4 regions of the Enterobacter sp. JH25 genome follow, and region 4 is predicted to be linked to each of the others. Evidence: predicted binding sites of a transcription regulator. Region 4 holds the regulator's gene; each other region holds the start of a gene.
What was found. Region 4 encodes PurR, which represses purine synthesis genes. Its sites were predicted from a motif close to CANGCAAACGTTTGCNTG; they were not measured.
Positions count from the first base shown of each region.

Region 1 (7,629 bases), 310 kb from region 4:
CCCGGCGCTGGCGGCTGAAATTTTGACGCTGCCGTCTGCGACTGAAATCGCCGAGCTGTTTGACATCATTGACCCCATTGCGATCGTCGCCGTGCGTGAAGCGCTGACCCGCACGCTGGCGACCGAACTGGCAGATGAATTCCTCGCAATTTACAACGCCAACAAGCTGGACGCGTATCGGGTGGAACATGCGGATATCGGTAAACGTTCCCTGCGCAATACCTGCCTGCGCTATCTGGCATTTGGTGAGGCAGAGCTGGCGAACACGCTGGTCAGCAAGCAGTACCACGAAGCCGATAACATGACGGATGCGCTGGCCGCGCTGGCTGCAAGCGTTGCCGCCGAGCTGCCGTGCCGCGATGCGCTGATGCAGGAGTACGACGACAGGTGGCATCAGGATGGTCTGGTAATGGACAAGTGGTTCATTCTTCAGGCCACCAGCCCGGCAGCCGATGTACTCAGCAACGTACGCAGCCTGCTGAAGCACCGTTCGTTCACCATGAGCAACCCGAACCGCGTCCGCTCCCTGATTGGCGCGTTTGCCAGCAGCAACCCGGCCGCGTTCCATGCTGAAGACGGCAGCGGTTATCAGTTCATGGTTGAAATGCTGACCGAGCTGAACAGCCGTAACCCGCAGGTGGCGTCTCGTCTGATTGAGCCGCTGATCCGCCTGAAACGCTACGATGCGCAGCGTCAGGCGAAAATGCGTGCCGCACTTGAGCAGCTGAAAGGGCTGGAAAATTTGTCTGGCGATCTGTACGAGAAGATTACAAAGGCGCTGGCCTGATGTAAAAAAGCCCGGTGGCGCTTCGCTTACCGGGCCTACGATTTGCCCTTGCGCCGTGCTCCCTGTTGAAGAGGGCCGGGGTGAGGGCATCAGGCATTAGCCTTTATCCGCTGAATCTCCGCTTCTCCACGTTTCATCACTCTATCCAGCACTTCCGCCTCCAGCTCCGCCAGTCTGGCCGATCCCACCCGGCGAGGACGTGGAATATCCACCGTCAGATCCAGACCAATTTTACCCTCTTCTATTAACAGCACCCTGTCTGCCATTGCCACAGCTTCGCTTACGTCATGCGTCACCAGCAGCACCGTAAAGCCGTGCGTCTGCCAGAGGGTTTCAATCAGATCCTGCATCTCGATCCGCGTCAGGGCATCAAGCGCGCCGAGCGGTTCATCAAGCAGCAGCAGACCGGGACGATGAATCAGCGCGCGTGCCAGGGCCACGCGCTGCTTTTGTCCACCCGACAGGGCCGCAGGCCACTCTCCCGCGCGATTCTCCAGCCCGACGGCGGCGAGTGCCTGCCGGGCATCCTCCCGCCAGCTACCCTTCAGGCCCAGCCCGACGTTATCCATCACCGTTTTCCACGGCAGCAGACGCGCGTCCTGAAACATCATGCGCGTATCATCCTGAATCGTGGACAGCGGCGTGGTGCCTGCCAGAATGTCACCGCTGTTTGGCGCCTCCAGCCCGGCTAAAAGACGCAGCAGGGTACTCTTGCCGCCACCGCTGCGGCCAACAACGGCCACAAACTGTCCGGCAGGAATATGCAGATCCAGTGCATTCAGAATGGTGTTGTCGCCGTAGCGTTTGGTCACGCCGTTCAGCAGTAACGGTGTTCCCTGGTTCAGTCGTGCAGTATTCATGCTTTCGCCTCCTGAGCGGTGTAGGCCGGGTTCCAGCGCAGCCAGCTACGTTCCAGCCACTGGGCGCTGACGTCCGCAAGTTTGCCGAGCAGGGCATAAAGGATAATGGCAACCACCACCACGTCCGTTTGCAGGAACTCGCGGGCGTTCATCGCCAGATAACCAATGCCGGAGTTGGCCGAAATGGTTTCCGCCACGATCAGGGTTAGCCACATCAGGCCGAGCGCAAAACGTACCCCAACCATAATGGAGGGCAGGGCGCCCGGCAGGATCACATGGGTAAACAGGGCAAAACCTGACAGGCCATAGCTGCGGGCCATCTCAACCAGACCGCGATCGATATTGCGGATCCCATGCCAGGTATTGATATAAATCGGGAATAATGTTCCCAGCGCCACGAGGAAAATTTTGGCGCTCTCATCAATGCCGAACCACAGGATAACCAGCGGAATAAGCGCCAGATGCGGCACGTTACGCAGCATTTGAACGGAGGTATCCAGCAGCCGCTCACCCCAGCGGGACAGGCCGCTGATCAGCCCCAGCGTCAGGCCGATGCTCCCGCCAATCGAAAAGCCGATTACCGCGCGCCAGGAGCTGATGGCAAGATGTTGCCACAGCTCACCGCTGGCGCTTAGCGACCAGAACGCTTCCACAACGCCCTCCGGAGAGGGCAAAATACGGCTCGACAGCCAGCCAGTTGAAGACGCCAGTTGCCAGACGAGGACAATGCCGACGGGCAGAAACCACGGCGCGGCGCGCAGCAGCCATTTTTGTGCGGTTTCAGACATGGTGGCTCCTTAACTTTGCGCGACTTTTCTCGGGATAAACGCATTCGCCACGGCTTCGCCCTGCAACTGAAGCTGACGTGGCTGCGGAATTTCCGGGATAGCGACATCCAGGTGCGGGAAGAGCAGTTCACCCACCTTGTAGGCCTCCTCCAGATGCGGGTAGCCAGACAGGATAAAGCTGTCGATCCCCAGCGCCGCGTATTCATTAATGCGTGCCGCTACGGTTGGACCGTCGCCGACCAGCGCCGTACCGGCGCCGCCACGCACCAGACCCACCCCGGCCCACAGGTTCGGGCTGATCTCAAGATTTTCACGCTTGCCGTTGTGCAGGGAGGCCATTCGGTGTTGGCCCACTGAGTCGGTTTTGGCAAACGCCGCCTGTGCTTTGGCGATAGTGTCGTCGTCCAGATGAGCGATCAGACGGTCGGCAGCTTGCCAGGCCTCGTCGTTGGTTTCGCGTACGATCACGTGCAGGCGAATGCCGAAGCGCACCGTACGGCCATGTTCTGCGGCTTTGGCGCGTACCTGAGCAATTTTCTCTTTAACCAGCTCCGGTGGCTCGCCCCAGGTCAGATAGAGATCGACCTGCTCAGCCGCCAGCTCCTGCGCCACGTCCGACGATCCGCCGAAATAAAGGGGAGGGCGCGGCTGTTGTACCGGCGGGAAGTAGAGTTGCGCATCGCGAACGTGAATATGTTTTCCTTCGAAGGTGACGGTTTCCCCTTCCAGCAGACGTCGCCAGACGCGGGTGAACTCTGCGGAGGCTTCATAGCGCTCGGTATGATCGAGAAAAACGCCATCGCCCGCCAGCTCCTGCGGATCGCTGCCCGTCACCAGGTTGAACAGCGCGCGGCCGTTGGAGAGCCTGTCCAGCGTTGCCGCCTGGCGTGCCGCGACGGTGGGCGACACCACGCTTGGGCGCAAGGCTACCAGGAATTTCAGGCGCTGGGTGACGGGGATCATCGACGCGGCAACCAGCCACGCGTCCTCACATGAACGGCCCGTCGGGATCAGCACCCCGGTAAAACCGATGCGGTCTGCCGCCTGGGCGATCTGCTGTAGATAGCCGTGATCGACCGGGCGGGCGCCTTCTTCTGTGCCAAGATAGTGTCCATCACCGTGGGTGGGTAAAAACCAGAAAAGATTCAGACTCATGATTTTTTTCCTTCAATGCCAGCGGGTTGCCAGATGCGTTCGCGAATATTCACCTGCTTTGGAACCAGGCGGTTTTGATAAAAGAGGTCTGCCGTTTGCTGCTGGAGGGCGGCAACGTGGGCGTCAACCGGCGCTATGGTGGTGGGAGGACGGTGGTCAAGATAGGTGGCGATCACCGGTTCAGGCAGGCCCATGGTTTTTGCCAGCAGCGTGATGCTCTGCTGACGCTGGCTTTGGGTCAGCGCATCGGCCTGAGAGAAGGTATCCAGCACCTGCTGAATAAATGCGCCATTTTTTTCAGCGTAAGGACGTGCCGCCAGGTAGAACGAACCGGTTTGCTTCAGGGTGGTGCCGTCTTTCAGCACCCGCACACCGCCCTGCAACAGTGCGGCGGAGTAGTACGGATCCCAGATAGCCCAGGCATCAACATTTTTTTGCTGAAACGCCGCGCGCGCATCGGCAGGCGTCAGGTAAACGGGCTGGATATCGGTGAATTTAAGGCCGGCCTCCTGCAACGCGCGCAGCAGCAGGTTGTGCGAGCTGGAACCTTTCTGGAAAGCAACCTTATGGCCTTTGAGATCGGCGACGCTTTTGATCTCGCTGTTTTCCGGCACCAAAATAACCTCTGCCTTCGGCTTGGCGGGTTCAACGCCAACGTAAACCAGATCCGCCCCGGCCGCCTGGGCAAAGATCGGCGGGATATCGCCGGTGCTGCCTAAATCAATACTCCCGACGTTCAGCGCCTCCAGCATCTGCGGTCCGGCAGGGAACTCGACCCATGAGAATTTGGTCTGCGGGAAACGTTTCTCCAGCAACGCATGGCTTTTCGCCAGCACCATGCTGACGCTGCCTTTCTGATAACCGATACGCAGGCTCTCCGGCGTTTTCTCCGCCGCCTGAGCCAGCGATGCCACTGCCAGCAGACCTGCCAGCCCGATACGGGTAACTGTTTTAAACATGCGCCACTCCTTGTGATTGATGAAATGCCGCCGCGTGGCGATCCCGACGATTAAGGGCGTGCCAGAAGGTTTCAAGCGCGCTGTCGAGGCGGGTTTGCAGATTCGGCGTGAAATGCGGTTTATGCTGGTAGTCGATTACCTGTGAGTCGTCAGCGAAGACGCCATGCAGGATCTCCTGCGCTTTCAGCGCGTTCAGAACCGGCTTGAGGGCATAATCCACCGCCAGTAAATGGGCTACCGTACCGCCTGTGGCCAGCGGCAGGACGACCTTACCGTCCAGCGCGCGTTCGGGCAGCAGATCGAGCAGCGTTTTCAGTGCACCGGAAAAAGAGGCTTTATAAATTGGTGTCGCGACGACCAACCCGTCAGCACGCTTAAGTTGTTCGATCAGGGTTTTCAGCGCCGGGCTGTCGAAACGTGCGTAGAGCAGATCTTCAGGCGCGAAATTGTGCAAATTCCAGTGACACACTTCGACATCCAGAGCATTAAGCTTTTCGCGAGCGTATTCCAGCAGTGCGCTGGATCGAGAGGGGAAGCGGGGGCTTCCGGCCAGGGTAATGACGCGCATGGTTGCTCCTTATAACTAATTGTTTGCTTTTATCTAACATTCATAACAATTTTCAGGAGTGTGACATTGCGTGGTTATTCCACTAAATGATTTATCCTCAGGATGAATGCAGAAAAAAGCATAAGAAGCGAACCGATAAGTAAACGATTGCGTTTTACATGGCTTTTTTTGCCACAGGTCAATTCCCTTTCCGGGCAGGATCGCACATAATCCCCTCCCGGTTTGCACACCGGGAATCCAGGAGAGTTCATGTACTACCCCTTCGTTCGTAAAGCCCTTTTCCAGCTCGATCCTGAGCGCGCTCATGAATTTACATTTCAGCAGTTACGTCGTATTACAGGAACGCCTCTGGCCGCGCTGGTGCGTCAAAACGTGCCGGAAAAACCTGTCCAATGCATGGGCCTGACGTTCAAAAATCCACTGGGCCTTGCGGCCGGTCTGGACAAAAATGGCGAATGCATTGATGCACTCGGTGCGATGGGCTTTGGCTCGATCGAAATCGGGACGGTGACGCCGCGTCCGCAGCCGGGAAATGACAAGCCACGTCTGTTCCGCCTGGTTGAAGCCGAGGGGCTGATCAACCGCATGGGCTTTAATAACCTTGGCGTCGATCATCTGGTTGAGAACGTTAAGAAAGCCCATTTTGATGGTGTGCTGGGTATTAATATTGGCAAAAATAAAGACACGCCAGTCGAGCAGGGTAAAGATGACTATCTGATTTGTATGGAAAAAGTCTATGCCTATGCCGGTTATATCGCGGTGAATATATCCTCGCCTAACACCCCAGGGCTGCGTTCATTACAATATGGCGAAGCGCTTGACGATCTTCTTAGCGCCATTAAAAATAAACAAACGGCACTACAGGCGATCCACCATAAATATGTTCCGGTCGCGGTTAAGATCGCCCCGGATCTTTCGGCAGAGGAATTGATCCAGGTTGCCGACAGTTTAGTTCGCCATAATATTGATGGTGTGATTGCGACCAATACAACGCTCGATCGCTCCCTCGTCCAGGGAATGAAAAACTGTGACGAAGCGGGTGGATTAAGTGGCCGTCCGGTACAATTAAAAAGCACCGAAATTATTCGCGCACTCTCCGCGGAATTAAAAGGCCAGCTGCCGATTATTGGCGTGGGTGGCATTGACTCCGTCATCGCTGCACGTGAGAAGATGGCGGCAGGGGCTTCACTGGTGCAAATTTATTCCGGCTTTATTTTTAAAGGGCCGCCATTGATTAAAGAAATTGTCACGCATATCTAATCTTTTCTCTTAATCAGACAACCAGGGCTTTATTTCCAGCCCTGGTTGTTTTATATTCCGTCATTGTTGCTTATTTAGACATTATAGTCTTTTATTACTAGTGTTATAAGCGAAGCGGCAAACAGGACATTTTTAGTACAGGACGTTTTGGGGACGGGAGAGAAACATGCGAATTAAACCTGACGATAACTGGTGCTGGTATTTTTGTGACGAGCATGACCGTATGATGCTCGACTTAGCCAATGGCATGTTGTTTCGCTCTCGTTTTGCGCGCCGAATGTTAACGCCAGACGCGTTTGCTCCCTCAGGCTTTTGCGTTGACGACGCTGCACTCTATTTCTCTTTTGAAGAAAAATGCCGCGACTTCAATCTCTCCAAAGAACAGCGCGCTGAACTGGTACTAAATGCGCTGGTGGCGATCCGTTTCCTGAAACCACAAATGCCGAAAAGCTGGCATTTCCTCGCGCACGGTATGAGCTGGACCCCGGCTATCGGCGATGCGGCCAGCGTCAATCTGAGCGATACCGAAGAAGAGGTGAATTTGCTGGTGGTTGAACCCGGTGAAAACGCTGCGCTCTGTTTGCTGGCCCAACCCGGCGTGACCATTGCCGGGCGAGTCATGCAGTTAGGTGATGCCATCAAAGTGATGAATGACAGGCTGAAGCCTCAGCTGCGCGTCGATTCCTTCAGCCTCGAACAGGCGGTTTAAGCTTCCAGCTGTACGGATGTTTTCGGTACACAGCTACAGCACAGGATCGTGCCGTCACTGCCAATCGCAGATTTCTTCAGGGCACTCACTTCACCATCGACCAGTTTAATGCGACAGCATCCGCAAATCCCCGCGCGACAGGAATAAGGTACGCGGATACCCGCCTGCTCCAGCTGTTCCAGTAGCACCTGCTGATTGTTACCACGAATAACTTTGCCTTCCCAGTGAATATCCACCGCGGAAGCGACGTTGGTGACAACGTCAACCATTTCTTCTTCCTGGCCTGCGCCGTACACTCTTGCAGGCCCGCGGGTAAGAATTTCGACCTCGTCGCCCACGCGGATTACGCCGCTGGAGCGGGGGATCAGGTTCTGGCCGAAGTCGACATCACCGTTATCCTGCGCGGTACGAAATGACTGCAAGGTTTTCAGCGGTTCGCCGGAAGGGTGTTTCTGGCCTTTCTCCGGGCTGACGGTGGTAAAAATACAGCGGCTGCACGGCTTCACGACATCAAAGATAACGCTGCCGATGCGGATCACTTTC
Region 1 covers NZ_CP091319.1:1,587,101-1,594,729, forward strand. Annotated here, with positions in the region: gene pepN (aminopeptidase N) at 1-787, shown strand, start outside; gene ssuB (aliphatic sulfonates ABC transporter ATP-binding protein) at 877-1,647, opposite strand; gene ssuC (aliphatic sulfonate ABC transporter permease SsuC) at 1,644-2,435, opposite strand; gene ssuD (FMNH2-dependent alkanesulfonate monooxygenase) at 2,445-3,590, opposite strand; gene L2Y28_RS07470 (sulfonate ABC transporter substrate-binding protein) at 3,587-4,549, opposite strand; gene ssuE (NADPH-dependent FMN reductase) at 4,542-5,117, opposite strand; gene pyrD (quinone-dependent dihydroorotate dehydrogenase) at 5,367-6,377, shown strand; gene zapC (cell division protein ZapC) at 6,544-7,086, shown strand; gene L2Y28_RS07490 (YcbX family protein) at 7,083-7,629, opposite strand, start outside.
Region 1: a site for PurR is predicted at 5,254-5,271, ahead of pyrD (quinone-dependent dihydroorotate dehydrogenase). Genes of this name have one in related genera too.

Region 2 (7,629 bases), 790 kb from region 4:
TATCGCGCGGGATTCGGCGTAAATTCAGAATTTAGCATGGGTCTTATAGCGCGAGATGACTGCTATATTTCCATGATTTGCCATGGATAAATGTCATGCCTACCGTTATCACCCACGCTGCCGTACCTCTGTGTCTGGGCTTAGGGCTCGGAGCCAAAGTCATCCCACCCCGCCTGCTGTTTGCCGGGATCGTCCTCGCCATGCTGCCTGACGCTGACGTACTGGCGTTTAAATTCGGTGTCGCCTACGGGAATATTTTCGGCCACCGCGGTTTCACTCATTCGCTGCTGTTTGCCTTTGTAGTGCCCATACTTTGCGTGCTGGCTGGGCGTCGATGGTTCCGGGCCAGCCTGTCGCGCTGCTGGCTGTTTTTAACCGTGTCGCTGCTGTCGCACAGCCTGCTGGATTCGATTACCACCGGCGGGAAAGGCGTCGGCTGGCTGTGGCCCTGGTCAGATGAGCGCTTCTTTGCACCGTGGCAGGTGATTAAGGTCGCGCCGTTTGCACTGTCGCGCTATACCACGCCGTACGGGCATCAGGTGATTATCTCGGAACTGCTGTGGGTGTGGCTGCCGGGAATCGTGCTGATAGGAGTATTATGGTGGAAGAAGAGAAGGTAAAAAAAAACCGGGTGGCGGCTACGCCTTACCCGGCCTACTTTCACCTGTAGGCCCGGTAAGCGTAAGCGCCACCGGGCATTACGGACTTACTTACGACGCCAGGTGGTGCCCTGCGGGCCATCTTCCAGAATAATACCCATCTCGGTCAGACGGTTACGCGCCGCATCCGCCGCCGCCCAGTCTTTCGCCTGACGCGCTTCCAGACGCGCTTTAATCAGTGCTTCAATTTCCGCTACTTCACCGTCGTCCGCCTGCGCGCCGCTTTGCAGGAACACGTCCGGCTCCTGCTCCAGCAGGCCGAGCACGGAAGAGAGCTTACGCAGATGAGACGCCAGCGCATTCGCCGCCGCCATATCTTCTGACTTCAGGCGATTCACCTCACGCGCCATGTCGAACAGCACGGAGTAGGCTTCCGGCGTGTTGAAGTCGTCGTTCATGACCTCAACGAAGCGGGCTTCGAACGCCTCGCCGCCAGCGGCCGGAACAGACCTGTCGGTGCCGCGCAGTGCGGTATACAGACGCTCCAGCGCAGCGCGCGCCTGCTTCAGGTTCTCTTCGCTGTAGTTCAGCTGGCTGCGATAGTGGCCGGACATCAGGAAGTAGCGCACGGTTTCCGCGTCGTAATACTTCAGCACGTCGCGCACGGTGAAGAAGTTACCCAGCGATTTCGACATCTTCTCGCGGTCAACCATCACCATCCCGGAGTGCATCCAGTAGTTCACGTACTCGCCGCCGTGAGCACAGGTGGACTGCGCGATTTCATTTTCGTGGTGCGGGAACATCAGATCCGAACCGCCGCCGTGGATGTCGAAATGGTTGCCCAGCTGTTTGCAGTTCATCGCGGAACATTCAATGTGCCAGCCCGGACGCCCTTCGCCCCACGGGGATGGCCAGCTCGGTTCGCCCGCTTTGGACATCTTCCACAGCACGAAGTCCATCGGATTACGCTTCACGTCAACCACGTCCACGCGTGCACCGGCCTGGAGCTGGTCCAGATCCTGGCGGGAAAGCGCACCGTAGGTTGGGTCCGTCGGCACCGAGAACATCACGTCGCCGTTGTCCGCCACATAGGCGTGACCGCGCTCGATCAGCTTTTGGGTGATCTCAATGATTTCATGAATATGGTGGGTCGCACGCGGCTCGCTATCCGGGCGCAGAATATTCAAGGCATCAAAATCCTTGTGCATTTCGGCGATCATGCGATCCACCAGCGCGACAAAGCTTTCGCCATTTTCATTAGCACGTTTAATGATTTTGTCGTCGATGTCGGTGATGTTGCGCACATACTTCAGGTTATAGCCCAGGAAGCGCAGGTAGCGGGACACCACGTCGAACGCGACAAAGGTACGGCCATGGCCGATATGACAGAGATCGTAAACCGTAATACCACACACGTACATGCCGACTTCCCCGGCATGGATAGGTTTAAATTCCTCTTTTTGGCGCGTCATTGTATTAAAGATTTTTAACATCGAAGATTCCATGTAAACACGTGTGTGGATTGTTTGTTCCTTATAATACCCATAATTCGGAGCACGGTCAGCACACAATGCAAGGTGATCGTGTCCTGTGGTTATGCTATAACAAGCCCCTATATGTGACCCGAGCACGGGTCGACGCACCACAATAACGGAACAGGATGCAAAAATGGTTACTTTCCACACTAATCATGGCGATATCGTAATCAAAACCTTTGATGACAAAGCGCCTGAAACAGTTAAAAACTTCCTGGACTACTGCCGCGAAGGTTTCTACAACAACACTATTTTCCACCGTGTGATCAACGGCTTTATGATCCAGGGCGGCGGTTTCGAGCCTGGCATGCGCCAGAAAGAGACGAAAGAAGCGATCAAAAACGAAGCGAACAACGGCCTGAAAAACACCCGCGGTACGCTGGCAATGGCCCGTACTCAGGCCCCGCACTCTGCTACCGCACAGTTCTTCATTAACGTGGCGGACAACGACTTCCTGAACTTCTCTGGCGAAAGCCTGCAAGGCTGGGGCTACTGCGTATTCGCAGAAGTGGTTGAAGGCATGGACGTGGTCGACAAGATCAAAGCCGTTTCTACTGGCCGCAGCGGTATGCACCAGGACGTTCCTAAAGAAGACGTTGTGATCACAAGCGTGACCGTCAGCGAGTAATTCGTGGCGACACTCTTTATTGCGGATCTGCATCTGCAAACAGAAGAACCGGCGATAACCGCCGGTTTTCTGCGTTTTTTACGCGGTGAAGCGAAAAGCGCCGATGCGCTGTACATTCTGGGTGACCTGTTTGAGGCCTGGATAGGCGACGACGATCCGAACCCGCTGCACCGTGAGATGGCAGCGGCCATTAAAGCGCTGGTGGATTCCGGCGTCCCCTGCTATTTCATTCACGGCAACCGTGATTTCCTGATCGGCCAGCGCTACGCCCGCGAGAGCGGCATGACGCTGCTGCCGGAAGAGCAGGTGCTTGACCTCTATGGCCGCAATATTCTGATCATGCACGGCGACACGCTCTGCACTGACGATACCGGCTACCTGGCGTTTCGCGCCAAAGTTCACACCCCGTGGATCCAAAAAGTGTTCCTCGCCCTGCCGCTGTTTATCCGCAACCGCATCGCCGCCAGAATGCGCGCGGGCAGCAAGGCCGCCAATAGCAGCAAATCGATGACCATCATGGACGTCAACCCGCAGGCGGTGGTGAACGTGATGGAGAAGCATCGCGTTCAGTGGCTGATCCACGGCCATACCCATCGTCCCGATGTGCATTCCCTTATCGCCAACGGCGAGCCCGCCCATCGCGTGGTTTTAGGCGCCTGGCACAGTGAAGGATCGATGGTCAAAGTCACGCCGGAAGGTGTGGAATTGATCGCCTTCCCGTTCTAACCCTCCTCGTTTTTTCGCCCATTTCACGACCACGCAACCGTTTTCCTTGCCGGTATTACATGCTATTCTCTGTGCCCTCGAAAGCAGTGTGTTCCGCACCACAGGAGTTTTAAGACGCATGTCTTCCCGCAATAATCCGGCGCGTGTCGCCATAGTGATGGGGTCCAAAAGCGACTGGGCTACCATGCAGTTCGCCGCCGAAATCTTTGAAATCCTGAATGTTCCGCACCACGTCGAAGTGGTTTCCGCGCACCGTACGCCGGATAAACTGTTCAGCTTCGCCGAAAGCGCCGAAGAGAACGGTTACGAGGTGATCATTGCCGGTGCGGGCGGCGCAGCACATCTGCCGGGCATGATTGCCGCCAAAACCCTGGTGCCGGTACTGGGCGTGCCGGTACAGAGCGCCGCGTTAAGCGGGGTTGATAGCCTGTACTCTATCGTCCAGATGCCGCGCGGTATCCCTGTCGGTACGCTGGCGATTGGTAAGGCGGGTGCCGCAAATGCCGCCCTGCTGGCCGCGCAGATCCTCGCGACGCATGATAAAGACTTACATCAACGCCTGGCGGAGTGGCGTAAAGCCCAGACCGACGAGGTGCTGGATAACCCGGATCCGCGGGGTGCAGCATGAAGCAGGTTTGCGTTCTTGGTAATGGTCAGCTTGGCCGGATGCTGCGTCAGGCCGGTGAGCCGCTGGGTATTGCCGTCTGGCCCGTCGGGCTGGACGCCGAGCCGGAAGCCGTGCCGTTCCATCAGAGCGTGATCACCGCCGAAATTGAACGCTGGCCGGAAACCGCCCTGACCCGCGAGCTGGCGCGCCATAACGCCTTTGTGAACCGCGACGTCTTCCCGATCATCGCCGACCGTCTCACGCAAAAGCAGCTGTTCGACAAGCTCGGCCTTGCGACCGCGTCGTGGCAGCTGTTGTCCGACAAAAGCGAGTGGAATGACGTCTTCGCCATGCTGGGCGATCTGGCGATCGTGAAGCGTCGTGTCGGCGGCTACGACGGTCGCGGGCAGTGGCGCCTGCGCGCGAACGACACCGCCGAGCTGCCGGACGACTGCTACGGCGAGTGCATCGTTGAGCAGGGCATAAACTTCAGCGGTGAAGTGTCGCTGGTGGGCGCGCGCGGGCATGACGGGCACACCGTTTTTTACCCGCTAACGCATAACCTGCATCAGGACGGGATTCTGCGCACCAGCGTCGCCTTCCCGCAGGCCAATGCTGACCAGCAGGCGCAGGCGGAAGAGATGCTCTCTGCCATCATGCATGAGCTGGGCTATGTGGGCGTAATGGCGATGGAGTGTTTCGTCACGCCATCGGGTCTGCTGATCAACGAACTTGCGCCGCGCGTGCACAACAGCGGCCACTGGACGCAAAACGGTGCCTCCATCAGCCAGTTCGAGCTGCACCTGCGCGCCATCACTGACCTGCCGCTGCCGCAGCCGGTGGTGACCAGCCCGTCGGTGATGATCAACCTGATCGGCACCGATCTGAACTACGACTGGCTGAAGCTGCCGCTGGTGCACCTGCACTGGTACGACAAAGCGGTGCGCCCGGGTCGTAAGGTCGGCCACCTGAACCTGAACGATACCGACACGGATCGCCTGAGCGCCACGCTGGAAGCGATTGTTCCCCTGCTGCCGCCAGAATACGCGAGCGGGATTGTCTGGGCGCAGTCAAAACTGAAGTAAGTAACCCCCGCCGGGGAGTTGACCTTCCCCTTCCCCGGCGTACAATTCCCGCCCATTGCTGCTTAGCTTTCTTCTGGAACCACCATGAACGATGGAACGGACTATCGCGCGATCCTCGCGTCCGATACCCCTTTAATTGACGTTCGCGCGCCGATCGAATTTGTCCAGGGTGCGATGCCCGCCGCACTCAACCTGCCCTTAATGAACGACGACGAGCGTGCCGCCGTCGGCACCTGCTATAAACGCCAGGGTCCGGACGCCGCACTGACGCTCGGCCATAGCCTGGTCAACGGCGAGACGCGAGAGGCGCGCATCAACGCCTGGCGCGAAGCCAGCCTGGCCCATCCTGAGGGCTACCTTTGCTGCGCGCGCGGTGGCCAGCGCTCACATATCTCCCAGGCCTGGCTTAAAGAGGCGGGAATCGATTATCCGCTGATCCGCGGCGGCTATAAGGCCCTGCGCCAGACGGCAATTCAGGTGACGATTGAGCAGTCACAAAAACCGATGGTGCTTATCGGTGGCTGTACCGGAAACGGCAAAACGCTGCTGGTGAAGCAGCATGCGCAGGGCATCGATCTGGAAGGGCTGGCGCACCATCGCGGCTCGTCATTTGGCCGCACGCTCACCCCGCAACTTTCTCAGGCGAGCTTCGAGAATCACCTTGCCGTCGAGCTGCTAAAAAAAGATGCCGCGCGCTGGGTGCTGGAGGATGAGGGCCGGATGATTGGCTCTAACCACCTGCCGGAGTGCCTGCGCGACCGCATGGCGGAAGCGCCTGTCGTTGTGGTCGAAGATCCGTTTGAGATCCGTCTTGAGCGGCTGCGCGAAGAGTATTTCGACCACATGTGGGCCGACTTTTCTGCCGCCTACGGTGAAGAAGCGGGCTGGAAAGCCTACAGCGAATACCTGCATCACGGCCTGTTCGCCATCCGCCGTCGTCTGGGGCTGCAACGATTCGCGGAATTTACCGCGCTATTAGATTCCGCGCTGCTGGAACAACAGCGCTCTGGAAGCACTGACGCGCACTTCAGCTGGCTTGTGCCGCTGCTGAAGGACTATTACGACCCGATGTACGGCTATCAGCTGGAGAAGAAAGCGGAGAAGATTGTTTTTCGCGGGACGTACGAAGAAATTGCCGAGTGGCTTGATCGCTGAAAAAAGCCGGGTGGCGGCTACGCCTTACCCGGCCTACGCGTGCTATTACGATCCGATGTACGGCTATCAGCTGGAGAAAAAGGCGGAGAAAATTGTATATCGCGGGACGTTTGAAGACATTGCCGAATGGCTTGATCGCTGAAAAAAGCCGGGTGGCGGCTACGCCTTACCCGGCCTACGCGTGCTTTTGTAGCCCCGGTAAGCGCAGCGCCACCGGGGAACAAACCACTCAGAAGTCGTAACGCAGACGCACCAGGTTCATGTCGCCCAGGTTGTCGGTGCTGGAGGTGAACACGTGTTCGTAATCCACGCGGAAACCGTAGTCCAGCTGGACGCTGATACCTACGCCGTTGTCGATGCGCTGGTAGTTACGGCCGTTCACGTACTCAATGCGGTCGCCCATGAAGTACGGCTGAATGGATTTCACCGCATACTGACCGACCGGGAATTTGTATCCTGCGAAGTATTCAATACCCCATGCATCACCGGCGAAGTAGTCGTTAACGGACACTTTTTTGGTGGTCATGAAGTTCTGATACCAGCCGCCGCCTGCGGAGAAGGTCCAGTTATCCGGCGTCCAGCTCAGTGCGGTGCCGAGAATGTTCTGGTCGTAGGATTTGCTGTCGCCGTTGTCCGGATTACGCATGTCCGCGCGGGTGTAGTTCCACGCTGCGCCCCAGGTCAGATCGGTGGTCAGGTGGTAATCGATACCCAGTGAACCGCCGCCTTTGCGCTTGTAGCGCAGGCCGTTGCCCGGCAGGTATTCGCTGTCTTCAAACAGGTAAGAGGCGTAGATGTCAGCATCGCCCACGGTTTTCTTGTACTTCAGCATCTGGCGTGAACGGTAAGAGCCGTCGTAGTCGCCGTTGATCCCGTTACCCGACGCCTGACCAATCATGTCGTAGTCCCAGATATCGGTTTTCGCGCCCACCACGTCATAGTACACGCTGTTCTGCTGGCCGAAGGTCAGCGTACCCCAGGTGTCGCTCTTCAGACCGGTGTAGAGCATACGGCGTGAGGTGTCGTGCGCGCCGTCGGCGTAGTGGTTATCCCAGTTAAACTGCGCCGGAATGTTCACACCCAGCTCGTAGTAGGTGATCCAGCTGATGTCATCGAACAGGTAGTAGTCTGCCGCGAAACGGAAACGGGTACCGCCGTCAAAACCGTTACGCTTGTAGCCGTTTTTGCCGTCATCACCGGTCATGTTCTGGAACTGAGGACGGATGCTGCCGCCAACGGTGAAGTTCAGACGGCTCAGCGGGTTACCCGCCTGCGGATCCTGTTTCAGAAGGGT
Region 2 covers NZ_CP091319.1:1,100,820-1,108,448, reverse strand. Annotated here, with positions in the region: gene malI (Mal regulon transcriptional regulator MalI) at 1-22, shown strand, start outside; gene L2Y28_RS05245 (metal-dependent hydrolase) at 96-620, shown strand; gene cysS (cysteine--tRNA ligase) at 707-2,092, opposite strand; gene ppiB (peptidylprolyl isomerase B) at 2,268-2,762, shown strand; gene lpxH (UDP-2,3-diacylglucosamine diphosphatase) at 2,766-3,488, shown strand; gene purE (5-(carboxyamino)imidazole ribonucleotide mutase) at 3,607-4,116, shown strand; gene purK (5-(carboxyamino)imidazole ribonucleotide synthase) at 4,113-5,180, shown strand; gene mnmH (tRNA 2-selenouridine(34) synthase MnmH) at 5,265-6,335, shown strand; gene L2Y28_RS05210 (hypothetical protein) at 6,325-6,477, shown strand; gene L2Y28_RS05205 (porin) at 6,565-7,629, opposite strand, start outside.
Region 2: a site for PurR is predicted at 3,519-3,536, ahead of purE (5-(carboxyamino)imidazole ribonucleotide mutase). Genes of this name have one in related genera too.

Region 3 (7,629 bases), 1.5 Mb from region 4:
TAATAGCGACACTTAGCCTGGAAATCATTCACGTAACAATCAATACGTTTTGATAATAAAAATATTACTAATCATAAGGATAGCATTAATTTTTGCAATCTGGCACGCGTGTTGCATAATAGTAACCAGTGGCTCATTCACCTTCTTATGTCAGCCCCTTCGGGACGTGCTACATAAACTTCGAATGACGCACAAAAAGGTGCCTGCCGTCCAACTACTGATTATTGCAATGCTTTATCAGGCCAGGGCGAAACGTCGAGTTAGGCACCGCCTTATTCCATGACAAAGCCGGGTTTTTACCCGGCTTTGTTGTATCTGAAGGGCAGACTCAGTTACGCTCTCCTCAAACCCGGATGAAGAGAGTAATGTGTTGAAACGCTGGCCCGCTTTCCCTCGCTCCCTGCGACAGCTCGTTATGATGGCCTTCCTGCTGATCCTGCTACCTTTGCTGGTTCTGGCCTGGCAGGCCTGGCAAAGCCTGAACGCGTTAAGTGCACAGGCGGCCCTGACTAACCGCACCACGCTTATTGATGCTCGCCGTAGCGAGGCGATGACCAACGCCGCGCTTGAGATGGAGCGTAGCTATCGCCAGTACTGCGTGCTGGACGATCGCACGCTGGAGAGGGTCTATCAGAACCAGCGTAAACGCTACAGCGAAATGCTGGACGCCCACGCCGGGGTGCTGCCAGATGACAAACTCTATCAGGCGCTGCGTCAGGATCTGAACGATCTGGCGCAGCTCCAGTGCAAAAACAGCGGTCCTGATGCCGCCGCCGCCGCCCGACTTGAAGCCTTCGCGAACGCCAATACGGAGATGGTTCAGTCCACCCGTACGGTTATCTTTTCCCGTGGTCAGCAGCTCCAGCAGGAGATTGCCGAGCGCGGCCAGTTCTTCGGCTGGCAGGCGCTGGTGCTGTTCCTCGTCAGCCTGGGGCTGGTGCTGCTCTTTACCCGCATGATCATCGGCCCCGTGAAGGGGATCCAGCGGATGATTAACCGCCTGGGGGAGGGTAAATCTCTCGGGGATACGGTCGTTTTTAAAGGCCCGCGCGAGCTGCGCTCGGTCGGTCAACGCATCATCTGGCTTTCAGAGCGCCTGGCGTGGCTGGAATCGCAGCGCCACCAGTTCCTGCGCCATATCTCACACGAACTCAAAACGCCGCTGGCCAGCATGCGTGAAGGTACGGAACTGCTGGCCGACGAAGTGGCGGGGCCGTTAACCCCTGAGCAAAAAGAGATCGTGGCGATTCTGGATGCCAGCAGCCGCAATTTACAAAAGCTTATTGAACAACTGCTGGACTATAACCGCAAGCTGGCGGATGGTGCTGTGGTGCTTGAAAGCGTTGAGATTGAACCGCTGGTGGACATGGTGATCTCCGCCCATAGCCTGCCAGCAAGAGCTAAAATGATGCATACCCAGGTGGAACTCAACGCGCCAGCCTGTCTTGCAGAACCGATGCTGTTAATGAGCGTACTGGATAATCTTTATTCCAATGCGGTGCACTATGGTACTGAATCCGGTACCATTTATATCAGAAGCAATAACAACGGTTCGCGGGTATTTATTGACGTAGCGAATACCGGAAGCCCGATTCCGGATGATGAAAAAACGATGATCTTTGAACCCTTCTTCCAGGGGAGTCATCAGCGAAAAGGTGCGGTAAAAGGAAGTGGTCTGGGGCTGAGTATTGCCCGCGACTGCATACGACGCATGCAGGGTGAGCTTAACATCGTGAGTGATGAACGCGCCGATGTCTGTTTTCGTATCGAACTGCCTCTTGAGCCGGAAAAATCAATGAAATGAATAACAACCTGGTGAGTATGTCACACGTCTTTTACCGCGCACTGCGCGCGGTGTTTTCCAGCAAAAATGTGCGCCTCAGCCTGCCCTGCTTACTGCTGGCAGGCTGTGTAACCCATGCACCGAAAAGTGCAATTAGCCACAAACAGGAAGATAAATGGCCGCAAAAACAGCTGGCCGATTTCCTTTCAACACGTTGCGATGATATCTGGAGCCTGTCGGGGCGTGATGTTGAATCCAATCCGCTGTTCTGGCTGCGCGGAATAGACTGCGCCCAGCGGCTGGCGCCCGCTGAGGCCCGTGCCCAGGCGGCGATGCTGGTGGACGATACCTGGCAGGACGCGTTTAAACGCGGGATCGTGATGGCGGATGCCAGAATCACGCCTGTCGAACGCCGCGCCAACGTGACGCGGCTGGATACTTACGTGATCAATATTCCCCCCCAGGTGCGCCCGGTCTATCAGCTCTGGCGGGACGGACAAACCCTGCAATTACAGCTGTCCGAAGAGCGTTTCCGCTACAGCAAATTGCAGCAGTCGAGCGACAGCGAGCTTGATGCGCTTCGCCAGCAGCAGGAGTCGCTGCGCGAGCAGCTGGATACCACCACCCGCAAGCTTGAAAATCTGACCGATATCGAAAGACAGCTCTCGACGCGTAAGCCGGCAGGCAGCTATCTGCCCGATGGGTCGAAAGGCAACTCTGCCACGACGCCAGACAGTGAGATGCCGAAACAAGAGGATGTGAAGCCATGACAAGCCGTAAACCTGCCCATCTGTTACTGGTGGATGACGATCCCGGGCTGTTAAAGCTGCTGGGGATGCGTCTGGTCAGCGAAGGCTACAGCGTGGTCACCGCTGAAAGCGGGCAGGAGGGGCTGAAGGTGCTCAGCCGTGAGAAAATCGATCTGGTGATCAGCGATTTGCGCATGGATGAAATGGATGGCCTGCAACTGTTCACGGAGATCCAGAAGCAGCAGCCCGGGATGCCGGTGATTATCCTCACCGCTCACGGATCTATTCCTGATGCGGTGGCCGCGACGCAGCAGGGGGTATTCAGCTTCCTCACCAAACCGGTGGATAAAGACGCCCTCTATAAAGCGATCGACAGCGCCCTTGAGCACGCGGCGCCATCCGGCGACGACGCCTGGCGTGAATCCATCGTGACGCGTAGCCCTGTAATGCTGCGCCTGCTGGAACAGGCGCGGATGGTGGCGCAATCCGACGTTAGCGTGCTGATCAACGGCCAGAGCGGGACCGGGAAAGAGATCCTCGCCCAGGCGATCCACAACGCCAGCCCGCGCAGTAAAAATGCTTTTATTGCCATTAACTGTGGCGCGTTGCCGGAACAGCTGCTCGAATCAGAGCTCTTCGGCCATGCCCGCGGCGCCTTTACCGGCGCGGTGAGCAGCCGTGAAGGGCTGTTCCAGGCGGCTGAGGGGGGCACGCTGTTCCTTGATGAAATTGGCGATATGCCCGCGCCGCTGCAGGTCAAATTGCTGCGCGTGTTGCAGGAGCGGAAAGTGCGTCCGCTTGGCAGCAACCGCGATATCGATATCAACGTGCGTATTATTTCCGCCACCCACCGTGATTTACCCAAGGTGATGGCGCGCAACGAGTTCCGCGAAGATCTCTACTATCGACTGAATGTCGTCAACCTGAAAATCCCGGCGCTGGCCGAGCGTGCGGAAGATATCCCGCTGCTGGCAAATCACCTTTTGCGCCAGGCCGCTGACCGCCACAAACCATTTGTGCGCGCGTTCTCCACCGATGCGATGAAACGCCTGATCACCGCAAGCTGGCCGGGTAACGTACGCCAGCTGGTGAACGTGATTGAGCAGTGCGTGGCGTTGACGTCATCGCCGGTGATCAGCGATGCGCTGGTGGAGCAGGCGCTCGAGGGGGAAAACACGGCCTTACCGACATTTGCGGAAGCGCGAAATCAGTTCGAGCTGAACTATCTGCGCAAGCTGCTGCAAATCACCAAAGGCAACGTGACCCACGCGGCGCGCATGGCCGGGCGTAACCGTACCGAGTTCTATAAATTGCTCTCACGCCACGAGCTGGAAGCGAACGATTTTAAAGAGTAATACCGCAAAATTCGCCTGAATATGATACTGTGAGCAACCGATTACGAGGCTGCTTACTGGCAAGAGTTTAAGGACCCACCATGAAAAAAATTGATGCGATTATTAAACCTTTCAAACTGGATGATGTACGTGAAGCGCTGGCAGAAGTAGGCATCACCGGGATGACCGTAACTGAAGTGAAAGGTTTTGGTCGTCAGAAGGGCCACACCGAGCTATACCGTGGCGCAGAGTACATGGTGGACTTTCTGCCGAAAGTGAAAATCGAGATCGTGGTGAGCGATGATATCGTCGATACCTGTGTGGATACCATCATCCGCACGGCGCAGACCGGTAAAATTGGCGACGGGAAAATCTTCGTCTTTGACGTGGCGCGCGTGATCCGTATCCGTACCGGCGAAGAAGACGACGCGGCGATTTAACATTCTTGCCGGGTGGCGCTGCGCTTACCCGGCCTACAGAACCCTTCGCAGGTCCGTGCAAGCGCAGCGCCGCCGGGCGATTACAGCACTTTATGCGGGCCGAAACATTCGTAATGAATGTTGTCTTTGTTCACGCCCAGGTCTACCAGCTGCTTCGCGGCATACTGCATAAACGCTACCGGTCCACACACGTAGAACTGCATCCCCGGTGCGCTAAACGCCCCTTCGTGCTGCCCTAAATTCATCAGGCCTTCGCTGTCAAAACGTGCCGCTGCGCGGTCAGCTTCCGTGGGTAAACGATACCAGGTATGCGCGGTAAAGTGTGGCAGACCCGCTCCGAGCGCTTTCACTTCATCTGCAAAGGCGTGCACATCACCGTTTTCGGCCGCGTGGAACCAGTTAACCTGCGCGCTGTGGTTTGATTTTGCCAGCGTATCCAGCATCGCCAGCATTGGCGTTTGACCAACACCTGCGGAAATCAGCGTCACCGGGGTACCCGATTCCACCGCCATAAAGAAATCACCCGCTGGCGCGGCCAGATGAACGATATCACCCACGCTGGCGACGTTATGCAGCCAGCTGGATACCTGACCGCCTTCCTCACGTTTAACCGCAATGCGATAGCCTTTGCCGTCTGGCTTGCGGGTCAGGGAGTACTGGCGAATCTCCTGGTGCGGGAAGCCTTCAGGCTTCAGCCAGACGCCCAGATACTGCCCCGGCTGGTAATCGGCAACTGGCTGGCCGTCCACCGGCTCAAACTCAAAGCTGGTGATCAGTGCGCTGCGCGGGGTTTTCTCAACGATGCGGAAAGCACGCGTGCCTTCCCAGCCGCCATTCTTGCTGGCGTTTTCGCTGTAGATCTGCGTTTCACGGTTGATGAACACGTTTGCCAGCACGCCGTATGCCTTACCCCAGGCATCCAGCACTTCCTGGCCCGGGCTGAACATTTCGTCCAGGGTTGCCAGCAGGTGACTGCCCACGATGTTGTACTGCTCAGGTTTGATCTGGAAGCTGGTGTGCTTCTGGGCGATTTTTTCCACCGCAGGCAGCAGAGCCGGCAGGTTTTCGATGTTGCTGGCATAGGCGGCAATAGCGTTAAACAGCGCTTCGCGCTGATCGCCGTTACGCTGGTTGCTCATGTTGAAAATCTCTTTGAGCTCCGGGTTATGCGCGAACATGCGATCGTAGAAATGAGCGGTCAGTTTAGGACCCGTTTCAACCAGCAGGGGGATTGTGGCTTTCACGGTAGCGATGGTTTGGGCGTCGAGCATAGCAGCTTCCTTATGATGTTACTTTAATGATGTATTTTATATGCATCTTATAAAAATACCCCTGCAATGTAAATGGTTCTTTGCATCGTGAAAAATATGCATCACAAAGCTGAAAAGAAATCCGTTGAAAATGGCGAGAGCTTTATTGCTCAAACCCTTGCGTGGCGTGGAGGTAAACGTTTGCGTAAAATCGTTTGTCAAGACCTGTTATCGCAGAACTATTCAGTTATACTGTTGCCCGTCGTCCAACAGGACTGCCTTTTCAGGCCAAAAATTTACTTGTTAGCTGAGTCAGGAGATGCGGATGTTAAAGCGTGAAATGAACATTGCCGATTATGATGCCGAACTGTGGCAGGCTATGGAGCAGGAAAAAGTACGTCAGGAAGAGCACATCGAACTGATCGCCTCCGAAAACTACACCAGCCCGCGCGTGATGCAGGCGCAGGGTTCTCAGCTGACCAACAAATATGCTGAAGGTTATCCGGGCAAGCGCTACTACGGCGGTTGCGAATACGTTGATATCGTTGAGCAACTGGCGATTGACCGTGCGAAAGAACTCTTTGGCGCTGACTACGCGAACGTCCAGCCGCACTCTGGCTCTCAGGCTAACTTCGCTGTTTACACCGCGCTGTTGCAGCCGGGCGATACCGTTCTGGGTATGAACCTGGCGCAGGGCGGCCACCTGACTCACGGCTCTCCGGTTAACTTCTCTGGCAAACTGTACAACATCATCCCTTACGGTATTGATGAGTCCGGTAAAATTGACTACGAAGACATGGCGAAGCAGGCCAAAGAGCACAAGCCGAAGATGATCATCGGTGGCTTCTCTGCTTACTCCGGCATCGTTGACTGGGCAAAAATGCGTGAAATCGCTGACAGCATCGGCGCGTACCTGTTCGTCGACATGGCGCACGTTGCCGGTCTGATTGCCGCTGGCGTTTACCCGAACCCGGTTCCACATGCGCACGTTGTGACCACCACCACCCACAAAACCCTGGCGGGTCCACGCGGTGGCCTGATCCTGGCGAAAGGCGGTGACGAAGAGCTGTACAAAAAGCTGAACTCCGCCGTGTTCCCAAGCGCCCAGGGCGGCCCGCTGATGCACGTTATCGCCGCGAAAGCCGTCGCGCTAAAAGAAGCGATGGAGCCAGAGTTCAAGGTTTATCAGCAGCAGGTTGCTAAAAACGCCAAAGCGATGGTGGAAGTGTTCCTGAACCGTGGTTACAAAGTGGTCTCTGGCGGGACTGAAAACCACCTGTTCCTGCTGGATCTTGTCGACAAGAACCTGACCGGTAAAGAAGCTGACGCAGCCCTCGGCCGCGCCAACATCACCGTGAACAAAAACAGCGTGCCAAACGATCCGAAGAGCCCGTTCGTGACTTCCGGTATCCGTATCGGTTCTCCGGCCGTAACTCGCCGTGGCTTTAAAGAAGCGGAAGTGAAAGAGCTGGCGGGCTGGATGTGTGACGTTCTGGACAACATCAATGACGACGCGGTTATCGAGCGCGTTAAAGGTAAAGTTCTGGACATCTGCGCACGCTTCCCGGTGTACGCATAATTCTCTGCGTTTCAGAACTGAAAAAGGCCGCTCATGCGGCCTTTTTTTATGGGCTAACGTCGGTCGAGGGAGATGGCCCCCGGCCCGGTTATCGCCAGCAAAATAAAGGCGCCAGCGATACTCACATTTTTATAGAAGTTAATCATATTTGGCAGGACCGCATCGCCCGTCATTTCCCAGTAGTGGTGTCCAATCACCGCCGTTCCCAGCGTATAGAAGACAAAGATCACCGCGAGGGGGCGGGTAAAAAAGCCCAGAACGATCAGAATCGCGGCGGGGATTTCCATTACCACCGCAATAATCGCGGCCAGCATGGGCATGGGGGCGCCGAGCGACGTCATGTACTGAACGGTGCCGCTAAACCCCGTTAGCTTGGGATAACCGAAAATAATAAACAGGACCACGATAGCAATGCGGGCAATTAAAAGCAGGAGAGAACGAGAGGATCCGAAATCGAAATAACGTAAGCTGTTCATGGCAAACGACCTCTTCAG
Region 3 covers NZ_CP091319.1:3,372,816-3,380,444, reverse strand. Annotated here, with positions in the region: gene qseE (two component system sensor histidine kinase QseE/GlrK) at 371-1,804, shown strand; gene qseG (two-component system QseEF-associated lipoprotein QseG) at 1,801-2,553, shown strand; gene glrR (two-component system response regulator GlrR) at 2,550-3,887, shown strand; gene glnB (nitrogen regulatory protein P-II) at 3,968-4,306, shown strand; gene hmpA (NO-inducible flavohemoprotein) at 4,387-5,577, opposite strand; gene glyA (serine hydroxymethyltransferase) at 5,882-7,135, shown strand; gene L2Y28_RS16165 (DoxX family protein) at 7,189-7,611, opposite strand.
Region 3: a site for PurR is predicted at 5,747-5,764, ahead of glyA (serine hydroxymethyltransferase). Genes of this name have one in related genera too.

Region 4 (7,629 bases):
AATTTCCGCACTCACGTAGTTGAGCTGCCTGAATATATGCTCGACGGCATTGAAACCGGGGCGTCGATAGCGCATAACGGCTGCTGCCTGACGGTGACCGAAATTAACGGTAACCAGATAAGCTTTGATTTAATGAAAGAGACGCTGCGCATCACTAACCTGGGTGAGCTGGTGGTGGGGGATACCGTCAACGTTGAACGTGCGGCGAAATTCAGCGATGAGATTGGCGGGCATCTGATGTCGGGCCATATTATGACCACCGCAGAAGTGGCGAAAATCGTGACCTCGGAAAATAACCGTCAAATCTGGTTTAAGGTGCAGGATCCGTCATTAATGAAATACATCCTTTATAAAGGATTTATTGGCATCGATGGGATTAGTCTGACCGTCGGTGAAGTGACGCCAACGCGTTTTTGCGTGCATTTAATTCCTGAAACGCTGCAACGTACTACGCTTGGCGCAAAAAAACTGGGGCAGCGCGTAAATATCGAAATTGATCCGCAGACCCAGGCGGTCGTGGATACCGTTGAGCGCGTGCTGGCGGCGAAAGAGGCGGCGATAATAAAGGCCGTGGAAGAAGAATAAAAAATAACCCCGGGTAACCGGGGTTATTTTTCAGCGGGCCACGCGCAGGCCGTGCTCAATCCCACGACTAAACACCACCTGCCACAGCTGTATATCCCGCGCGCGGAACGCACCCGCGCAGGCATTCAGATAATAGCTAAACATCCGTTTGAATCGTTCCGAATAGTTGTCGGCGATTTCAGGCCATGCAGCCTGGAAACGTTCATGCCAGGCCATCAGCGTGGTGTCGTAATCTGCGCCGAAGTTATGCCAGTCTTCCACAATAAAATGCGGTTCGCTGGCGTTCGCAATCTGGCGAACAGAGGGTAAACAACCATTCGGGAAGATATATTTGTTGATCCAGGGATCCACATTGTTATCGGTGCGTTTAGAGCCGATGGTGTGTAGCAGGAAAATTCCGTCAGGCTTCAGGTTATGGTCGGCGACGTCGAAATAAGTCTTGTAGTTCTTTGGCCCCACGTGCTCGAACATACCCACGGAAACAATCCGATCGAACTGCTCATTCAGGTCGCGGTAATCCTGAAGCCGAATATCGACATCCAGACCCAGACACCGTTCCTGTGCCATCTTCTGCTGTTCAGCTGAAATCGTGACGCCGACTACGCTGACACCGTAATGTTTCGCCATAAACCAGGCAAGGCCGCCCCAACCACAGCCGATGTCCAGCACGCGCATGCCGGGCTGCAACTGCAACTTATCGCAAATCAGCTGTAGCTTATCCTGCTGCGCCTCTTCCAGGGTTGTCGCTTTTTTCCAGTATCCGCAGGAATACTGCATTAACGGGTCGAGCATACGGCTGAAAAGATCGTTGCCCAGGTCATAATGCTCTTTACCGACGATCCACGCGCGCTTTTTACTTTGCAGATTGAACAGGCGGGCGGAAGCGATACGTAACGTATCTTTGAAATGACGAGGGAGCTGATTTTCAAGACCGGCGCGTAAAACGCTGGAGAAGAACATATCCAGCCGCTCACACTCCCACCAGCCGTCCATATAGCTTTCACCCAGCCCTAACGATCCCTCCTGTAACACGCGTTTGAAAAAATCGGGATGTTTAATCTGGGGGTCGGAGGGGGATGAGCCATTAATCGTAATGCCCGCACGTCCCAACAGTTCACTGACGATCCGGGACCAGTTATCGTCCGGAACGCTGACTTCTTCTATACACGATGAACTCATAGCTTCTCCATCACCTTGCTGTGATCAGAACCTTAAAACAGCGTAGACGCTTTTTTGGTTTGTGAGAAATCTCACGGTAAATGCCCGCGAGGCTAATATCCGACGTAGAACAGAGGAAGGGAGATAACCCTTGCCGAAATGCCTTCCATGGTAAAACGGGAGCGCTCCGGCTCCCGTTAACACTTAATATTTATCGTATTTAATCGAACCAAATTCAGTATAGGCCGCAAAATTTGGTGATTCAACAGAAAATTGTTAGCAACCTAATCACTGGTTTTTAACATAGTTTCCCGCGTAATCAGGCGTGCGACGTTTCTGTCTGCGCGTTTTCACTCTGCTCGCGATGGGCGGAGGACTGCATGCGATAACCCAATCCTGCCAGCACAACGGTGACCAGCATCACGCTGGTGGTGGTGAGCAGCGGGGTTGCAATCAATGCAGAGACCACGAGACTTGCCAGGAAGCACAGGCCAAGTTGCAGGGTATTTTGCAGCGCGGCAGCGCGGCCTGTCGCCTGCGGGAATGGACGCAGCGCCTGGGCTACAACAATAGGGTAAATGGCCCCGTTAGCGATCGCCATGACGCAGAACGGAATCAAAATTTCTACAAGCCCGGCGCCGGGAATAAAGCCGACAGCCCAGGTCGCAATCACGCTTAGCGCATACAGCACCAGCAGCCAGGGCAGCATCTGCTGGCCTTCCCATTTTTGCAGCGCGGCGCGACAGCCATAGCCACCCACCAGGAAGGCGATGGTCTGTGGTACATAGCTCAGGCCGATAGCCGCCGGGCTGTAGCCCATGTCATGCAAAATGAACGGCGAACCGGTCAGCCAGGCAAAGAAGCTGGCAGAGCAGGCAGCATAAATCAGCACGTTACCGCGATAGGCTTTCGACCGCAGTAAAGAGGTAAAGGTGATGGGCTTCGCGTCCGGATGCGTCTCTTTTTTATGCGCAGGTTTAAGCCCGAACGCGGGCAGCATCAGGACCAGCGTGATCGCAAAGAGCGTGGCGAAAATGGCCTGCCAGTCGAAATGCGCCAGGATCCAGCTGCCCAGCAGCGGAGCGAGCGCCGGAGACAGGCCGACCAGCGGCATGATGGTGGCGAAAATGCGGTTAGTGCGTGAGGCGGGGTAGTAATCGGTCACCAGCGCCTGCCAGGTGACCGCTGCGGCACAGACGCCGACCGCCTGAATGAAGCGCAACACCAGTAACCAGGCGGCATCGCGGACCCACAGCATGCCCAGACAGCCTACGGCAAAAATCGCCAGTCCCAGCAACAGAACGGGCTTACGGCCAAAACGATCAGAGAGCGGTCCCCAGAGTAGTTGCGCAAAAGCAAAACCTGCAAGGAATAAACTCAAACTGGCGCTGATGGCGGCGGCAGGAGTTTGCAAATCTTCCTGCATCGCGGCGAAGGCGGGCAGATACATGTCGGTCGCCAAAAAGCCCAGCACGCTTAAGCCGCCGAGCCAGACTAAAAATCCTTTACTGGGTTGCACTTTTTTTCTCCTGAGGAGGCAGGTGTACGTTGGCGCAGAGTGTAGGGAGTGCAAAGCGGCTTGTGAAACGCTAATATTTGGTGGGTGCATTCAAAAAATTTGCAGGCTAAAGATGTGGTCAGATTATTCCCTTGAAGTGGTTGATGCCGTGGCGCGTAACGGCAGCTTTACCGGTGCCGCCCAGGAGTTGCACCGCGTTCCCTCGGCTATCAGCTATACGGTGCGCCAGCTGGAAGCGTGGCTGGCAGTCCCGCTGTTCGAGCGGCGTCATCGCGACGTGGAGCTCACGCCTGCCGGCGCGTGGTTTTTGAAGGAAGGTCGGTCTGTTATCAAAAAAATGCAGATCACCCGTGAGCAGTGCCAGCAGATCGCCAACGGCTGGCGCGGGCATCTCGCTATCGCGGTGGATAACATCGTTAAGCCGGAGCGGACCCGGCAGATGATCGTCGATTTCTATCGTCATTTTTCCGACGTCGAACTGCGTGTGTCGCAGGAAGTGTTCAACGGCGTATGGGATGCGCTGGCGGACGGCAGGGCGGAGATGGCGATTGGTGCAACCCAGGCGATCCCGGTTGGCGGGCGCTACGCGTTTCGCGACATGGGCATGCTGAGCTGGACCTGCGTGGTCGCGCGCGATCACCCGCTGGCGGCGCTGGACGGGCCGCTGAGTGATGACACCTTACGCAACTGGCCCTCGCTGGTGCTGGAAGATACCTCCCGCTCGCTGCCCAAGCGCATTACCTGGCTGCTGGATAATCAGCGCCGCGTGGTTGCGCCGGACTGGGAGTCGTCAGCCACCTGTCTGAGCGCGGGGCTGTGCGTTGGCATGGTGCCGGTGCATTTTGCGCGCCCGCGCATCGACGCGGGAGAGTGGGTGGCTCTGACGCTGGAAAACCCTTTCCCGGATGCTGCATGCTGTCTGACGTGGCAGCAAAACGACGTCTCGCCCGCCATGGCCTGGCTGCTGGATTATCTGGGAGACAGCGAAACGCTGAACCGGGAGTGGTTGCGGGGACCAGCGTAGCTGGCCCCGTAGAGATTAACGTCGGTAGTCGCGGAACGGACCGTCGGCAACGGAACGGCGTTCAATCAGGCGCGGGTGGACTTCAATGGACTGGGACTGTTCTCGCTTGTTGACGATCCTGTCCATCAGCATATTGAAGGCCGTTTCACCCAGCGAATCTTTCGGCTGGTGAATGGTGGTCAGCGCCGGGGTAAAGAAACGGGCGTTGCGCACGTTGTCATAGCCGATCACCGAGATGTCCTGCGGAACGCGCAGGCCGAGTTCATCCGCCGCGCAGAGCGCGCCCATTGCCATGATATCGCCGCCGCAGAACACAGCGGTAGGGCGATGCGGCTGGGAGACGATCTGCTGCATGGCGCGATAGCCCGACTCCGGCTCGAAATCGCCCTGGACAATCCAGTTTTCTGGCACGGTAATCAGCGCCTCTTCCATCGCTTTCATGAAACCGGCCAGACGGCCAGCACCGGTGTTACGCTCCAGCGGGCCCGGGATCACGCCAATTTCACGATGCCCGCGTTCTACCAGATAACGCCCGGCCATGTAGCCGCCTTCAAAGGCGTTATCAATAACAGAGTCGGTGAAGTCTGCGCGCGCCTCGCCCCAGTCCATCACTACCATCGGAATGTGGCGATACTCTTCCAGCATGGAAAGCACCGACTCAGGGTATTCAGAACACATGACCAGCAGGCCGTCGACGCGCTTTTGCGCCATCATCGACAGGTAAGCGCGCTGTTTTTCAATGTTGTTCCACGCGTTGCCCAGAATCAGGGTATAGCCTTTCTGAAAGCAGTTTTTTTCAACGGCTTCGATGATTTCAGCAAAGTAAGCCGCTTCACTGCTGGTGGCCAGCAGGCCAATCGATTTGGTGTGATTAACCTTCAGGCTACGGGCGACCGCACTTGGCGAGTAGTGCAGTTCTTTGATTGCCGCCCAAACGGCATTACGCGTCTCTTCTGCGACGAAACGCGTTTTGTTAATAACATGTGATACGGTTGTAGTGGAAACGTTTGCGCGTTTTGCTACGTCTTTAATTGTTGCCATTAAATGTCACTCCAGACCATATCCTAAGCTCCTGAAAAAATTGAAGGTAAACGTTTGCCTTCTCTCACCCTTATTACGCAAACATGAGTTGCGACACGCCGGGAAAACGACACAGGACGTCAGGAGGGGGTCAGTGGCCGGTACGCTAATAAATTTAGCGTGGAATTTTGTCCTATCTTGATGAAAAGGGGAAGAGGTAAAGTGGATATCCGTTTAAATCCTGGAAGATTTTTGACCTGAACTGTGTAAAAATGAGCAAGCTCACTTTTCGTAGGGTGAATAAAAGGAGAAAAATTGATGAGTACCGATCTGAAGTTTTCGCTGTTTACCACCATTGTTGTTCTTGCCCTGATTGTTGCGGGTGGTTTAACCGCTGCGCTGCACTGATTTAGGTGGAGGGAGAGTCTTCTCCCTCCCTTGCCGCTATTGTTACCTCTCCGGCAAAAATCTTTTGCCAAAATGTTAACTTCTCATTTTTTGTGATTGATGTCATGCTTTTGCCTTCTTAGTCTGTGCCGGGTAACGGCACGGTATCCGGAGTCTTTTCATGAAAATCAATTTTCCCCTGCTGGCCCTGGCGATTGGCGCCTTTGGGATTGGCACCACTGAATTCTCCCCGATGGGGTTATTGCCTGTTATCGCCCGGGGTGTGGACGTCTCTATCCCTGCGGCCGGTATGTTGATTAGCGCCTATGCGATCGGCGTGATGGTGGGCGCACCGCTGATGACGCTGCTGCTTTCGCACCGCGCGCGACGCAATGCGCTGATTTTCCTGATGGCAATTTTTACTCTCGGAAATGTGCTTTCCGCGATTTCGCCGGATTACACCACGCTGATGCTTTCCCGTATTCTGACCAGCCTGAACCACGGCGCTTTCTTCGGGCTGGGCTCGGTTGTTGCCGCAAGCGTAGTGCCAAAACATAAGCAGGCCAGCGCGGTAGCCACTATGTTTATGGGCCTCACCATCGCTAATATCGGCGGCGTTCCCGCTGCCACCTGGCTCGGAGAAGCCATCGGCTGGCGTATGTCTTTCCTCGCAACCGCCGGACTGGGCGTGGTCGCGATGGTCGCGCTGTTCTTCTCGCTGCCGAAAGGAAGTGCGGGAGAACGTCCGGAAGTACGTAAAGAGCTGGCGGTGCTGATGCGTCCTCAGGTGTTGTCCGCGCTGCTCACCACGGTGCTGGGGGCAGGGGCGATGTTTACGCTCTACACCTATATCTCCCCGGTGCTGCACGACATTACCCACGCAACGCCACTCTTTGTTACCGCGATGCTGGTGCTAATTGGTGTCGGGTTCTCGATTGGCAACTATCTCGGCGGGAAATTTGCCGACCGCTCCGTCAGCGGGACGCTGAAAGGTTTTTTAACTCTGCTCATTGTCATCATGGTGGCGATCCCGTGGCTGGCACGTAACGAAGTGGGTGCCGCGATTGCCATGGTGGTGTGGGGCGCCGCAACCTTTGCCGTGGTGCCGCCGTTGCAGATGCGCGTGATGCGTGTTGCGCATGAGGCGCCGGGGCTCTCATCATCCGTGAATATCGGTGCGTTTAACCTGGGAAATGCGCTGGGAGCCGCAGCGGGTGGGGCGGTGATTTCGGGTGGTTTGGGTTACAGCTTTGTGCCGGTGATGGGGGCGATCATTGCCGCACTCGGCTTGCTGCTGGTGTTGATGTCCGGGCGTAAACAGCCAGAAGCGGTGTGTACGGCGGAATAAATAAAAACGCAGAAGGGTTGCCCCTTCTGCGTGTCCCTTATGCGGCGAAGTTCTTCGCAACAAATTCCCAGTTAACCAGTGCCCAGAAATGTTCCAGGTAGTTCGGGCGCGCATTACGGTAATCAATGTAATAGGCGTGTTCCCATACGTCCACGGTCATCAGCGGCGTTGCGCTGGTGGTCAGAGGGGTACCCGCATTAGAAGTGGAAACGATAGCCAGTTTGCCATCAGCCTCTTTTACCAGCCAGGTCCAGCCGGAGCCAAAGTTTTTAACGGCTGCGTCAGTAAATTTCGCTTTGAAATCCGCGAAACTGCCGAACGCGGCGTTAATCGCTGCGGCCAGCTCACCGGTAGGTTCTCCGCCTGCATTTGGAGCCAGGCAGTGCCAGTAGAAGGTGTGGTTCCACACCTGAGCGGCGTTGTTGAATACGCCACCGTCTGAACTGCGCACAATCTCTTCCAGCGTTTTGCCTTCAAAATCGGTGCCCTTGATCAGGTTATTCAGGTTGGTGACATAGGTCTGGTGATGCTTGCCGTAATGGTACTCCAGGGTTTCCGCAGAAATGTGCGGAGCCAGGGCGTCTTTTG
Region 4 covers NZ_CP091319.1:1,895,304-1,902,932, forward strand. Annotated here, with positions in the region: gene L2Y28_RS09050 (riboflavin synthase) at 1-585, shown strand, start outside; gene cfa (cyclopropane fatty acyl phospholipid synthase) at 616-1,764, opposite strand; gene punC (purine nucleoside transporter PunC) at 2,063-3,262, opposite strand; gene punR (DNA-binding transcriptional activator PunR) at 3,375-4,286, shown strand; gene purR (HTH-type transcriptional repressor PurR) at 4,302-5,327, opposite strand; gene L2Y28_RS09075 (YnhF family membrane protein) at 5,625-5,714, shown strand; gene L2Y28_RS09080 (MFS transporter) at 5,875-7,041, shown strand; gene sodB (superoxide dismutase [Fe]) at 7,079-7,629, opposite strand, start outside.